3 regions of the Halobacillus sp. GSS1 genome follow, and region 2 is predicted to be linked to each of the others. Evidence: riboswitches for the same ligand, from Rfam matches in the RefSeq annotation. Region 2 holds a riboswitch; each other region holds the start of a gene.
What was found. A riboswitch is a leader RNA that binds a small molecule or an ion and turns the genes downstream of it on or off. The one in region 2 is predicted to bind thiamine pyrophosphate.
Positions count from the first base shown of each region.

Region 1: another riboswitch for thiamine pyrophosphate. It lies ahead of tenA (thiaminase II); the one in region 2 lies ahead of tenA (thiaminase II).
Region 3: another riboswitch for thiamine pyrophosphate. It lies ahead of thiT (energy-coupled thiamine transporter ThiT); the one in region 2 lies ahead of tenA (thiaminase II).

Region 1 covers NZ_JAFLHE010000003.1:259,449-263,661, reverse strand. The annotation lists gene thiM (hydroxyethylthiazole kinase) at 1-525, opposite strand, end outside; gene thiD (bifunctional hydroxymethylpyrimidine kinase/phosphomethylpyrimidine kinase) at 516-1,328, opposite strand; gene tenA (thiaminase II) at 1,325-2,011, opposite strand; TPP riboswitch at 2,054-2,159, opposite strand; gene thiW (energy coupling factor transporter S component ThiW) at 2,165-2,653, opposite strand; TPP riboswitch at 2,747-2,856, opposite strand; gene J0K78_RS09725 (DUF3221 domain-containing protein) at 2,966-3,502, shown strand; gene J0K78_RS09720 (PucR family transcriptional regulator) at 3,525-4,213, opposite strand, start outside.
Region 2 covers NZ_JAFLHE010000001.1:619,147-623,359, reverse strand. The annotation lists gene J0K78_RS03235 (D-serine ammonia-lyase) at 1-645, shown strand, start outside; gene J0K78_RS03230 (PQQ-dependent sugar dehydrogenase) at 858-1,925, shown strand; TPP riboswitch at 2,115-2,223, shown strand; gene tenA (thiaminase II) at 2,380-3,078, shown strand; gene J0K78_RS03220 (thiamine phosphate synthase) at 3,082-3,696, shown strand; gene thiO (glycine oxidase ThiO) at 3,693-4,213, shown strand, end outside.
Region 3 covers NZ_JAFLHE010000002.1:350,778-354,990, forward strand. The annotation lists gene yfkAB (radical SAM/CxCxxxxC motif protein YfkAB) at 1-217, opposite strand, end outside; gene J0K78_RS08245 (SDR family oxidoreductase) at 423-1,328, shown strand; gene J0K78_RS08250 (alpha/beta hydrolase) at 1,282-2,022, shown strand; TPP riboswitch at 2,104-2,203, shown strand; gene thiT (energy-coupled thiamine transporter ThiT) at 2,292-2,858, shown strand; gene J0K78_RS08260 (phospholipase D family protein) at 3,745-4,213, shown strand, end outside.

The sequences.
Region 1 (4,213 bases), on a different contig from region 2:
AAAAACATCCCCATCGATACATCCGACATCCTGTTCTCCTGTACAGACGGCTCCAGTCTGATATTTCTCCGCTACTAAGCGGACGATGGCTTCGGAATCAGCTGCTCCTGTGGAGTCTACGCCTTGCGTTTCCACATTCAGACCGATGAGATGGGCAAGTTCTCCGGCATTCCCTTTAATAACCGTCGGAGTCACCTCCTGCAAGATCCTCTGACATGCATCTGAACGATAACGAGTAGCAGGAGCGCCGACAGGATCGAAGACGATAGGAATGCCGATTTGATTTGCAGCTTTCCCAGCAAGGATCATGGCTTTCACCTGTTCTTCATGAAGCGTTCCTATATTCAATAACAGTCCTTGAGACAATCGGGTGACATCCGCCACTTCCTGTGTGGCATTGGCCATGATCGGCGATCCTCCAAAAGCTAAAAGACCGTTCGCTGTAAAATTCATCACCACTGAATTCGTGATGTGATGAATCAGTGGGCGCTGTGTTCTTACTCTTTCGATAACACTTACAGCCATTTGTTGAAAACCTCCTCACGTAAAGCAAAATGATTGGTCGGTCCGCTTCCTTTTCCTAAGTCGAAGGAGTGGCGAATCGCTTCTGTTACGAAGTATTTGGCTTCTTTGACAGCTTGTGGCAAAGCGTGTCCCTGACTCAGGTAAGCCGTAATGGCTGCTGAGTACGTGCACCCTGTGCCATGCGTATTTGAAGAATTAATCCGTTCAGATTCAAATTCATAGACACGTCCACCATCATATAGAAAATCAACCGCTCTTCCATCGAGATGGCCCCCTTTGACAAGAGACGCTCCTGCACCTAAATCTTTCACAATTATTTCGGCTGCTTCTTTCATATCTGCTTCTGTTTTAATTTTTCCTCCGACAAGGACTTCAGCTTCAGGGATGTTAGGAGTGACGAGTGATGTCCTGGGTACAAGATATTCTTTTAAATACCGTTGATCTTCTTTTTCAATCAAAGGGTCCCCGCTCTGGGCAACCATGACAGGGTCCATGATGTAAGGAGCAGCCACTTCATTCAACCATTCACTGATGACTTTCATCATCCCCTTATTGGCAATCATCCCAGTTTTCAGTGCATGAACAGGCATATCCTCAGAAATAGCTTCCAGTTGACTCTTAATGAAGTTTTCCGGGAGGTGATGAACATCCTTCACACCTGTCGTGTTTTGGGAAACGACTGAAGTTACAACACTCATCCCGTAACTCTTCAATTCCTGGAACGTCTTCAAGTCTGCCTGTATACCCGCGCCACCACTCGGATCAGTCCCTGCAATTGTCAGCGCACATGATACTTGTCTCATCTCACAACCTCCTTTTCACAAGGCCATTGTTCTTGTGTGTAAGCCATATCCCAAAAAGCATATTCCAGCTGACAGCTTTTACGAAAAGCTTCTCTCATCCGCTGTTTTTCTAGTTCAGACGCTTGTGCAGCATACTGATCAAGCCGCTCACATAACACCGCCGTCAGACTGTTCACCTCTGCATCGGCATAAAAATCGATCCAAGGGAGAAAAGGATGGTCAACCCCTGGCTGGTAGTGGTTCTTAAGCTCGACCCCGATTTCATAATAGGTCCACGGGCATGGAAGCAAGGCCGCTAATATTTCACCGATCCCCCCATTATGGGCATGAAATAGCATATGCTTTATATAGTGATCAGCAGTCGGCGGCAACGGATACCCTTGAAGCTCTTCATAGGAAACGCCAATCTGTTCACAAAAATTGTTATGAGGATGGATCTCGCTGTTCAACACAAAATCGATTTGCTTATTAAACAGTTGAATGTCTTCTCTACAAGGGGACTTGGAAATAGCGATTCCATACACATGCATAAAAGCATTCAGATATTCATAATCAGCCTTGATATAATGAATCAACGCTTCTTTTGATACCTCTCCTTTCCCGATCCCCTGGACGAAGGGATGAGTGAATATTTTTTGATAGATATCCTGATTTTCATTTCTTAATTGTTTGGAAAAAGACATGGTAGAGCCTCCTATTATTCTCGGAAGCTACTAGAGGACAGAAGGGGATTCTTACTACTTCCCTCCGCCGGCATGACCCGGATCAGGTATTGAGGGACCAAGGAATGTTTCCTTATCTCAGCGAATACTCGCGCCCCTAGCAGTTTCCGTGTATTATGGTTGTAAGATCATGTTTTCAACTTTCACTCGTGATAAAATGAAGGCAGCAATGAAAGCCCCCGAGACACTGCTTACGACAAAAGAAGGAACAAATGCAAAAACACCAGCTGAACTTCCCATCAAGACGTGTGCGATCGGGACAGATGCCAAAGCTCCGATGACTCCAGTACCGAGCACTTCACCAATCACCGCAGAACTTTTTCTTTCAAACATCCTGTAAAAAATCCCTGCCAATAATGCACCAAACATCCCGCCCGGAAAAGCAAGAAAGGTGCCGACCCCTAATAAGAAACGTAAAAGCCCGATAACAAAAGCAATCATGACCGCCGGCACGGGGCCAAGCACCACCGCCGCAATCACATTAACCGCATGCTGGACAGGATAAGCTTTCGCAATACCGGCCGGGAACCAAAGGAATTGCGCCCCGAGCGTCCCGATCGCCACAAGCACAGCCATCGTTGTGAGTAGCTTTGTGTTTTTCATATTTCACCACCTTTCTAAACGGGAGAAGAATGGAGGCAAATAAAAAAGCCAGATCCTTAGAGGACCTGGCCTGGTATGCAGTAAGCCGATACACGTATCGTCAGACTACTTCCCTCCGCTGGTATTAACCAGATCAGGTTTGTAAGAGTCAGAAAGCTCGCTCGCTTTCCTCTCAGCCCATTCAGGCTCCCCTAGTAGTTTCATAAACTTATTCGCTTGGTGATTTTCATCATAACAAAATTGGATGTTTCTGTCATGTGAAACTTTTGCTCCCGTTCAAACGTCATCATTAAGAAGATAAGGAGTGTGTGAATGATGAAAATGAGATGGATGCCTGGTATGTTCATGTTTTTCTCTTTATGCCTTAGTGGATGTGGGCTGTCAGAAACGGAGGAAGTAGACCAGAAGGAAGTGGAAGCAGAAGTATCCGACCCGGACATGAGCGGGTTTGTCATGGATCAGGATGAGGACAGTATTCTGGTTGTCACACCGATGGATGATGGGTCAGGGGAGGAAGGAAGGGCCATGTGGGTATCCGGAGCTCCTAAAGGTCTATGGGTCGGCAAACAGGTCGAGGTCTGGGTAGACGGGGATATCGCTGAGTCCTACCCTGAACAAGCCACCGCTGAAAAAGTCCAGGAGCTTGAAATGAGTGAAGTAGAGGGAGCAGACTTAAAAGCTTCTGAAGCTCTTTCTACAGCATTATCTGAAAAAGAACCGGAAAAGGCCGATGTGCTGATAGTTTCTCTGCTTTCTTTTGATAAAGAATCCGACCAGTGGACCGTCAAGCTGGATCGACGTGGGACCAATCAGGGCGAATGGAAAACGACCGTCAAAGATGAAAAATAGAGCGCCGTAAAAAGGAGGCGCTCTATGCATCCACCTTTTTCAATAGCCACAACCTGACGCTCAACTCCAACAAAAAAAGATCGTCCGCATTGAGCAGGGAAAGCCCAGTCAAATGTTCAATGTTCCTCAATCTATGCAGCAAGGATTGACGGTGCAAATTCAGGGCACGGGCGGTCTGACTGACATTGCTGTTGTATTTGTTGTAGACCATAAACGTATGAATGAGTTCTGTCTGCCGTTTCTGGTCATAATCAATCAGCTTCTCTAACGTATCATAGACAATTGCTCCGATTTCTTCTTCATGAGAAAGAGCCATGAGCAAGCGATTCATCCGTGTATCACTGAAAAACGTCCGCTCCCCTTCTTCATGCTGCTGACCGATTTTCAGTGCCGTTTCCGCCTCTTCATAACTTTTATGAAAAACCTGATACCCCCCTTTATGGCAGGAGATCCCCCAGCTGATCGTAATCCCCTTCAACAACTCATGAAGTCTCCGCTCAATCAGGTCAAGAAACTGATTCGCGGTTTCTCCGTAATCCGGCCGGTCTGTTTCCAAATAAACGATGACCTCCCCTTCATCAAAAGTGGTCATCGTCCTCCTATGCAGGGCATCTCCCGCATGTGTGACTTCCTTCTGAATGTAATAATTCCGACTGTTGATTGATGACGACTTGACCTGAGGCATCGTTAAAGAGGTGCGCTCCTCCTCCG
Region 2 (4,213 bases):
TGTTACTTCGTTGATGATGAAAATTCCAAGGATTTATTTTTAGGCTATGCCGTGGCTGCTTTGCGCCTTCAAGAGCAATTAAAACAAGAGAATATCACGGTTGATGCGGACAACCCCCTGGTGGTTTATTTACCTTGCGGTGTAGGAGGAGGTCCTGCGGGGATCACTTATGGACTGAAGTATGTTTTCGGGGATCATGTGCACTGTTATTTTGCAGAGCCGACCAGCTCTCCGTGCATGATGCTTGGACTTGCCACAGGAAAACATGAGGACATTTCTGTTCAGGATATCGGGCTTGATAATAAGACGGAAGCTGATGGATTAGCTGTTGGACGACCATCAGCTCTGGCTGGCAGGCTGGTAGAAAATATGGTGAACGGCATTTATACGATCAACGACGAAAACTTGTACAAGCTTTTAGCCCTTTTGAATGAATCAGAAGGTATTTCCCTCGAACCATCGGCACTTGCAGGCATGTACGGCCCTGCTTCCATCGACATTCAACAACAGTTAGACGGCATGTATGGCTCCCGGTTAAATCATGCTACTCATTTAGTCTGGGCAACAGGTGGAAGTTTGGTGCCAAAAGATATTATGGAAGGCTTTGTTTCTAAAGGCACATCATTTCTTCGTCATGAGGAATAGAAGAAATTAACCTGGTGAAGGGCTCCTCGTAACCTCAGTAATGAAGCCAGGGGGTTCTTCCGCTTCTACTCTTCCTTCATGATACACAGAAAAATAGCATATTTTCCAAATAGAACACTTCTATTCATTTAGAAATACGTGAGTGAGATGAGGGAGCACTAGAACTGCCCCCACTTCAGATAAAAGTCGAAGAGGGAGAGGAATGCTTTAAATTGAAAAAAATCATAGCGCTATTAATTACTACCTTCTTTTTTATAGCAGGCTGTTCTGATAACCCGGATGATAATAAACAGGGAGAATCGCCACTACCTGCTGAAGGTTTAGAAGTGATAGCAGATAATTTGGAAGTTCCATGGTCCATCGAAAAAATGGAAGATACCTTTTATTTAACAGAAAGATCAGGGAACATTGTCAAAATTGAAGATGGTGAAGTAGAAAGGCAAAGCGTAGAGCTTGAAGAAGAGGTTTCCACAGCTTCAGAGGCAGGATTGCTTGGGTTTGTTCTTGCCCCTGACTTTTCCGAATCGAACCTTGCCTATGCCTATTACACGTATGAAGATGGGGAAGAACAATTTAATCGGATCGTAATGCTTCGGTTGGAAGATCGTGTATGGAGAGAAGAGGATCTGCTTCTTAACCAAATCCCCAGCGGTACTTACCATCATGGAGGAAGACTTAAAATAGGTCCTGATGAAAAACTCTACGCTACAGCTGGGGATGCATCTGATCCTGAAATAGCCCAAGACCTGGATTCATTAGGTGGAAAAATTTTAAGAATGAACGTAGATGGATCGATCCCGGATGATAATCCATTTGAGGATTCCTATGTATATAGCTTTGGACATCGCAACCCTCAAGGGATGACTTGGTTGTCAGATGGTACGATGTATGCAAGTGAACATGGGGATAATGCAAACGATGAAATTAATTTGATTGAAGCTGGTCAAAATTACGGATGGCCGGTTATAGAAGGCTCTGAAGAACAAGAAGGAATGGTTTCGCCTCTATTCACTTCTGGAGATAGCTCCACCTGGGCACCATCTGGAATGGACAATTTTGAAGGAAAACTTTATGTTGCAGCATTAAGGGGTTCTGCCGTTTTAGAATTCGACCTTGAAACAGGTGAATACCGTGAAGTGATCGCTGGTGTTGGCCGGGTTCGGGATGTACAAATAAAAGATAACAATCTTTATTTCATTAGTAATAATACAGATGGTCGTGGAAATCCACAGGACAATGATGACAAGCTATATAAAATTTCTCTCTCAGAACTGGATTAACTACTGAAGAGTAACCGGTCAAAATCGGTCCATGCGATAGAGCGCTTCCGTCACGAAGCGCTCTTTGTTATCCATCTCTTCTGTGAAATGTTAGATGCTTCTAAAAGTTACCATTCATGATAGTTTTGGAGGAATGTTTTGACAATTATTTAGAACATGTTACGATATCATTGAAATCAAAAATCATAGACGATCCACTAGGGGTGCCTTCTCATAAGGCTGAGATTAAAGTGTAGCTTTAAGACTCTTAGAACCTGATCTGGTTGATACCAGCGTAGGGAAGTGGCGGTTACGTGTATCTTAAGCTACATATAGATGTTTACACATGAAACCACTTTCTTCACGCATATGAAGAAAGTGGTTTTTTTTGTGTCTGGAAATAGATGCATAGATTGCTTGCGTCTTATTTCTTTTTTCCTTGACCGTGGATCGTCGGGAAAAGGAGAGAGTGACAATGAAATTTTCACAACAGATTCGCGAAGCGGTGGATCCTATTTGGGAGGCAAGTTTCAACCATCCGTTTGTAAAAGGGATTGGAGAAGGGACGTTATCGCTCGACCAGTTTCGCTACTACGTCCTTCAGGATTCTTATTATTTATCCCACTTTTCCAGAGTGCAGGCGATGGGAGCCGCGAAGTCAGAGGACATGAAAACAATGGCCAGTATGGCTTCTCATGCTCAAGGGACGTATGAAGCAGAGATGGAGCTTCATGAGAACTTTTCAAAAAGGCTAGGGATTACAAAGGAGGAGCGCAACCAGTTCACTCCTTCTCCGACGGCTTATGCGTACGCATCCCATATGTACCGAGGAGCCTACCACGGGGACTTGGGGGAGATCATCGCTACGATTCTTCCGTGCTATTGGCTTTATTATGAAGTCGGGGAGCACTTGAAAGATCATCAGCCGGAAGAACCGATTTATCAGGAATGGATTGGCACCTATGGCGGGGATTGGTTCCGAACGCTCGTAGAGGAGCAGATTCAACGTCTTGATGATCTGGCGGAATTGAAATCGGAAGCTGGCCGTGAGCGGATGAAAGAGTTGTTTGTGATCAGCAGTCAGTATGAGTACCAGTTTTGGGAAATGGCATATGTCATGGAAGAATGGCCATTTGATATGAGAACTTCTCTCTTGGCAGGAAAAGGAGAATGAATCGTGAGTCCTTCCATTCACTTGATCTCGACAGGAAAGCAGACGATTTCTGAACTAACCGAGACAGTGAGCGCGGTCCAACAGCAAGTTGATTTTCTCCACATTCGGGAAAAACATCGGTCCGCTGCTGAAATTTTTGATGGGATTCAACAGGTGACGGAGACCGGTTTTCCAATGGATCGTATTATCATCAACGACAGGGCAGATGTAGCTTCTGTTGCAGGATGTTTCGGGGTGCAGTTGACTCACCATAGTCTCCCAGTCGCACAAGTGAAGCAATCCTTTCCCGGTCTGAATGTAGGAAAATCCGTTCATTCACTAAAAGAGGCCATAGGTGCGGAAGAGGAAGGAGCGGATTTTCTCCTATACGGAAATATCTATCCAACCTCCTCCAAGCCGGGAAAAGCGGGGAAAGGATTGGATTCGCTCCGTGAAATCATACGGCATGTCGGGTGTCCGGTTGTTGGCATCGGCGGGATATCTCCTGAGCGGGCAGGTGATGTCATTCGTACCGGAGCGCAGGGAATGGCAGTCATGTCTGGCATTCTACAGGCGGAGGATCCTGGGGAAGCAGCACAGGCTTACAGGAAGGAAATCGATAGAGGGAGGATGTTATGAATAAGCATTATGAAAGGATTGTTGTCGGAGCTGGTGTGATCGGCAGTTCCATCGCCTATCATTTGGCACAGCGTGGACGCTCTGTTCTTCTCCTGGAGCGGGGGACGATCGCCTGCAAAGCATCTTCAGCTGCAGCTGGCATGCTTGGAGCGCAATCGGAACTAAAAGACCGGAACGACTCATTGTATTCACTGGCTACAGCAAGTCGCGCGATGTTTCCAGCGCTGTCTGAAGAATTGAAAGCGTATAGCGGCATTGATATTGGTTTGCAGCAAAACGGCATCTATAAAATTGCTACAAATGAAGGAGAAAGGGAAGAGCTAATCGCCTATGGGGAAGTTCAAAGAAACCGCGGGGAGGAAGCGAGATGGATGGAGCCTTCTGAATTGCAAAGAGAAGAACCGGCGGTGTCCTCCCAGCTGAGCGGTGCCTTATTTCTCCCGAATGACGGGCAAGTTTCCGCTCCCGATTTGTCGAAGGCTTTTGCCATGTCAGCGGTAGAGCTTGGAGCCGAACT
Region 3 (4,213 bases), on a different contig from region 2:
CAAGCCGCTTCCGGAGCAAGTCCATCGGCAAAGCTTCCGGATCCTTCGCACCTAACGTATATCCGACCGCGCAGTGCTCACAACGCATGTTGCAAAGCGTCGTCGTCGTAAATTCAATGTTCGATAAGGTCATTTTTCCGTGTTCTTCCACGTCCATATACGCTTCCCATGGATCGTAAGAAGGGGTAAGCGCCTGAAGCTTCATGTTCGTACTCATAAATTATGAAACTTCCTTTCTATTCAAATTTATTTCGGTCGATAACCTTTACCATTCTATCATTAATATGCCTAAAACCATACAATATGTATCGGAATTGTTACGGGATCTACTCCTATGCACCTGTGCATGTTTTATGGAAAGAGGAGAATAAGGGTGTGACATCGAATGATATGGGGTAACGACTAGCACAAGGGGGAGTCAGATCATGAAACAAACCGTACTCATTACAGGAGCATCCAGTGGATTCGGTTTCCATACAGCTGTGAAATGTGCAGAAAAAGGCTTTCGTGTCATCGCCACGATGAGAAATATAGAAAAAGCCGTAGCGTACGAAACATTGGACGAGGAGGTCCGTGACCGCATTGAAGTGTGGTCATTGGATGTGACGGATGAACAATCGATCGCGCGATTTTCAGAAAAAGTGAATACGCTGTATCGCTTGGACGTGCTTGTGAATAACGCCGGTTATGCGGTAGGTGGATTTCTTGAACAGGTGCCGCTTGAAACGTACCGTAAACAATTTGATACCAATGTTTTTGGTGTGATTGCCGTTACGAAAGCAGTTCTGCCCCTGATGCGTGCCCAGGGTAGTGGGAAGATTTTGAATGTCAGCAGTGTGAGCGGGTTGATCGGTTTTCCAGGCTTATCCGCTTATGTCTCATCCAAACACGCCTTGGAAGGCTTATCTGAAAGTCTCCGTTTCGAAGTGAAACCATTCGGAATTGATGTCGCTCTGATTGAGCCGGGCTCTTATCAGACCAATATTTGGTCGTCCGGTCTTGTTATGCCGGAAGCCGCCCAGGACCCTGAGTCTCCTTATGCCGAATACATAAAAGGATTGTGGAATGCTTTGAACAGTGAATCCCATGGCAATCCTCAGGATGTATCAGATCTGATGACGGGATTGATGGAAAAAGAAACCCTGGTGAAACTCCGCTATCCCATCGGTGCCGGTGTGAGAGCGAATGTGTGGTTCAAGCGCTTGCTGCCTTGGAAGTGGTTGGAAAATACCGTGCTACAAAAAATACTTGGAAAAGAGAAAGCCAAAGGAGTGGGATTGAATGGAAAACGTGATGCATGGAGCAGAGGAGATGCGCTTCGAGGGTAATGAAGTCGGTATCCTCATCTCTCATGGATTTACAGGAACGACCCAAAGTATGCAGCCTTTAGCTGAAGCCTATGCCAGAGCTGGTTACACCGTTTATTGTCCGAGATTAAAGGGTCATGGAACAAGTCCTGAGGATATGGAATCTACCTCACATATGGATTGGGTGCAATCCGTGGAAGAAGCTTATTCCTGGTTAAAAGACAGATGTTCAAAAATATTTGTCGTCGGTTTATCGATGGGTGGGACGCTTGCGTTGTATATGGCGAGTCAGTATCGGGACATTGAGGGAGTCATTCCAATCAATGCGGCTATCGATATCCCTGCACTGGAAAGTAGCCAGGGGACGGATGAACGCTTTTTAGATGCGATCGGTTCCGATATTAAAGATCCGGAGACGGTCGAACTTGCGTATGACCGCACGCCGGTGAAATCGATCGGAGAGCTGGTTGGATTGATGGGCATGGTCAAGGATAGACTGGATGAAATCCACTGCCCGATCATGATTTTCGTATCGGATGAGGATCACGTTGTACCTCCGCATAACTCAGAAGTCATTTTCGAATCGGTGTTTTCTGAACACAAGGAGATTATCCATCTGGAAAATAGTTATCATGTGGCGACTCTTGATCATGACAAGGATATGATCATTGAACGCACCTTGGAATTTTTCCAAATGTACACGAATACGAAGTGATTGCCCGGGAAATATAAAAGGTTTTGTAATCTAGTAAAAAGTTTATTATAATAGAGACAAATCAAGAAAAGTAAACGGTATAAAGCCTTCAAGGGGAGCCTCCGGCTGAGAGTGAACATTTCGTTCTGACCCTTCGAACCTGTCAGTTAGCACTGGCGTAGGGATGGCGGCTTTTTTGATGGTGCAATGCAGAATTGGGACTCCTCCATCAGGAAGCTTCCCTATTTGGCGTTGCTTTTTTTGTGTCTTTTTTTAGGAGGAATGTTGAAATGAGAAATCGTCGCGTTTTATTTCTCGTAGAAGTTGCGATTTTTTCAGCACTCGCATTATTGTTGGATATCATCCCGTTTTTATCATTTAAACTGTGGGCGCAGGGAGGTTCGGTTTCCTTTGCCATGGTCCCCGTATTCATCATGGCCTTCCGCTGGGGCTTGAAAGGTGGCGTCACCACCGGTCTTCTGTTAGGAATCTATCAAATCATGACCGGCGCCTATATTATGACACTACTTCAGGCGTTTTTCGACTATATCGTCGCCTTTGCAGTAATCGGAGCGGCTGGCATAGTAGCGAAACCGCTATGGAAGGCGATCCAATCGAAAGAGTCCCGTCGATTGATCGGATGGATTATTGTCGGCTGCCTGATTGGAAGCGTGCTCCGCTTTTTCGGACACTTTTTTGCAGGGATCGTTTTTTACGGCGAGTTCGCCCCTGAGGGACAGCCTGTCTGGTTGTATTCCCTCATCTATAATGGTGGGTACATGCTCCCGGCGTTTATCTTAAGCAGTATCGTCGTCAGTCTCCTATTTGTAAAACGACCAAAATTATTAAGCCATTAAACAAAATCCCCCGTGCGATGTTCTGACATCGAATGGGGGATTTTTAATAGTTCTTCCTTCTATGAATTTCCACAAACGCCGCCTTTTCTTGAGAATTCAGTTTCGAGATGTCTCCAGGGTTCGTTGCCTGGTTAAGCGTTAGGGGTGGCTGGGAAGCCACTCGCTTTCCTGTGGGGGAGCGCCGAGCTTCCTCGGACTGCGTCCTACGGGATCTTGTCTATCTCCTTCTCCCACGGGAGTCTCGCAGCTTCCAAGCCACCCCATTTCATATAAGAGGAGAAACGAACCCCTATACAGAGATGGAGTGTCTACCACTCTTCCATCTAGAGTGGGTATCAAACTTCTGTATCAAGCTTTCACTTTCTGAATGCCCACTGGGCAGAATTAATATTATCCTCTTCCCAATACCATACAAACTCATTTTAGAGTAGTGGTTTCGAGAATCTTCCAAGAGAAAGGGGCGGAGGGGAATGGCGAGACTCCTAACATAAGTGTGCAGGCGCCTTGATAAGCGGCGTATGGACTGGACTGAACTGGCGGAGATAAAGGAAACACGAAGAACGGAGTGATTCGATGTTGACTTATCGTACAGAAGCGAGGGAAGTCTCACTAGCCGCTAGGCGCCAGAACCGGATAACTAGGAGGAAAAAAGTGCAGGGTGAGACCCCGCAAGGCGTCAGCCTGAGGAGGCTCGTCGCGCTCCCGCGGAAAGCGAGCTATTCCCCGTAGCCCCTATCCACTCAAAAAACATCTCGAAACGGAGTCTTCCACAATCCTGCCATATCGTTCAATAAACTATGTTTTTTTTATTTTTTCTTCTATTGAGGTTTGAGACAGGACATTATAGTGAAAATAAAATAAGCACTCAAGTTGAGGAGGCTACATAATGGACCGTTTGAAGCGGATTGGAAAGAGTAAGTGGTTTTGGATCATTGTCGCTATTATCGCTATTTTAAGTGTCACCATTGCTTATCATACTTCATGGAAAGCTCTTCCTGAGGGGATCTCTTATGAAGGAGAGAAGCATCAGATGGAAAATATCGAGTTTTTCCGTGATTTAACATACGAAGACGAAGCAGGGAAGACGGTGCATGATCTTCAGGTTTTTGAAGAGATCAACCGGACAATAGGGGAGGCTGAAGACTTCATTGTGGCCGATATGTTTCTATTCAATGGGTACACAAATGGTAAGAACGAGTTTCCTGACATCTCCAGCAACCTGGTTGACGCCATTTTAAAACGAAAAGAGGAAGTCCCTGATTTGAAGGTGGTTTTCATAACCGATCAGATCAACACCGTGTACGGATCGTATCAGTCTGAGACGATCCAGCGCCTGGAAGATGGCGGTGTGGATG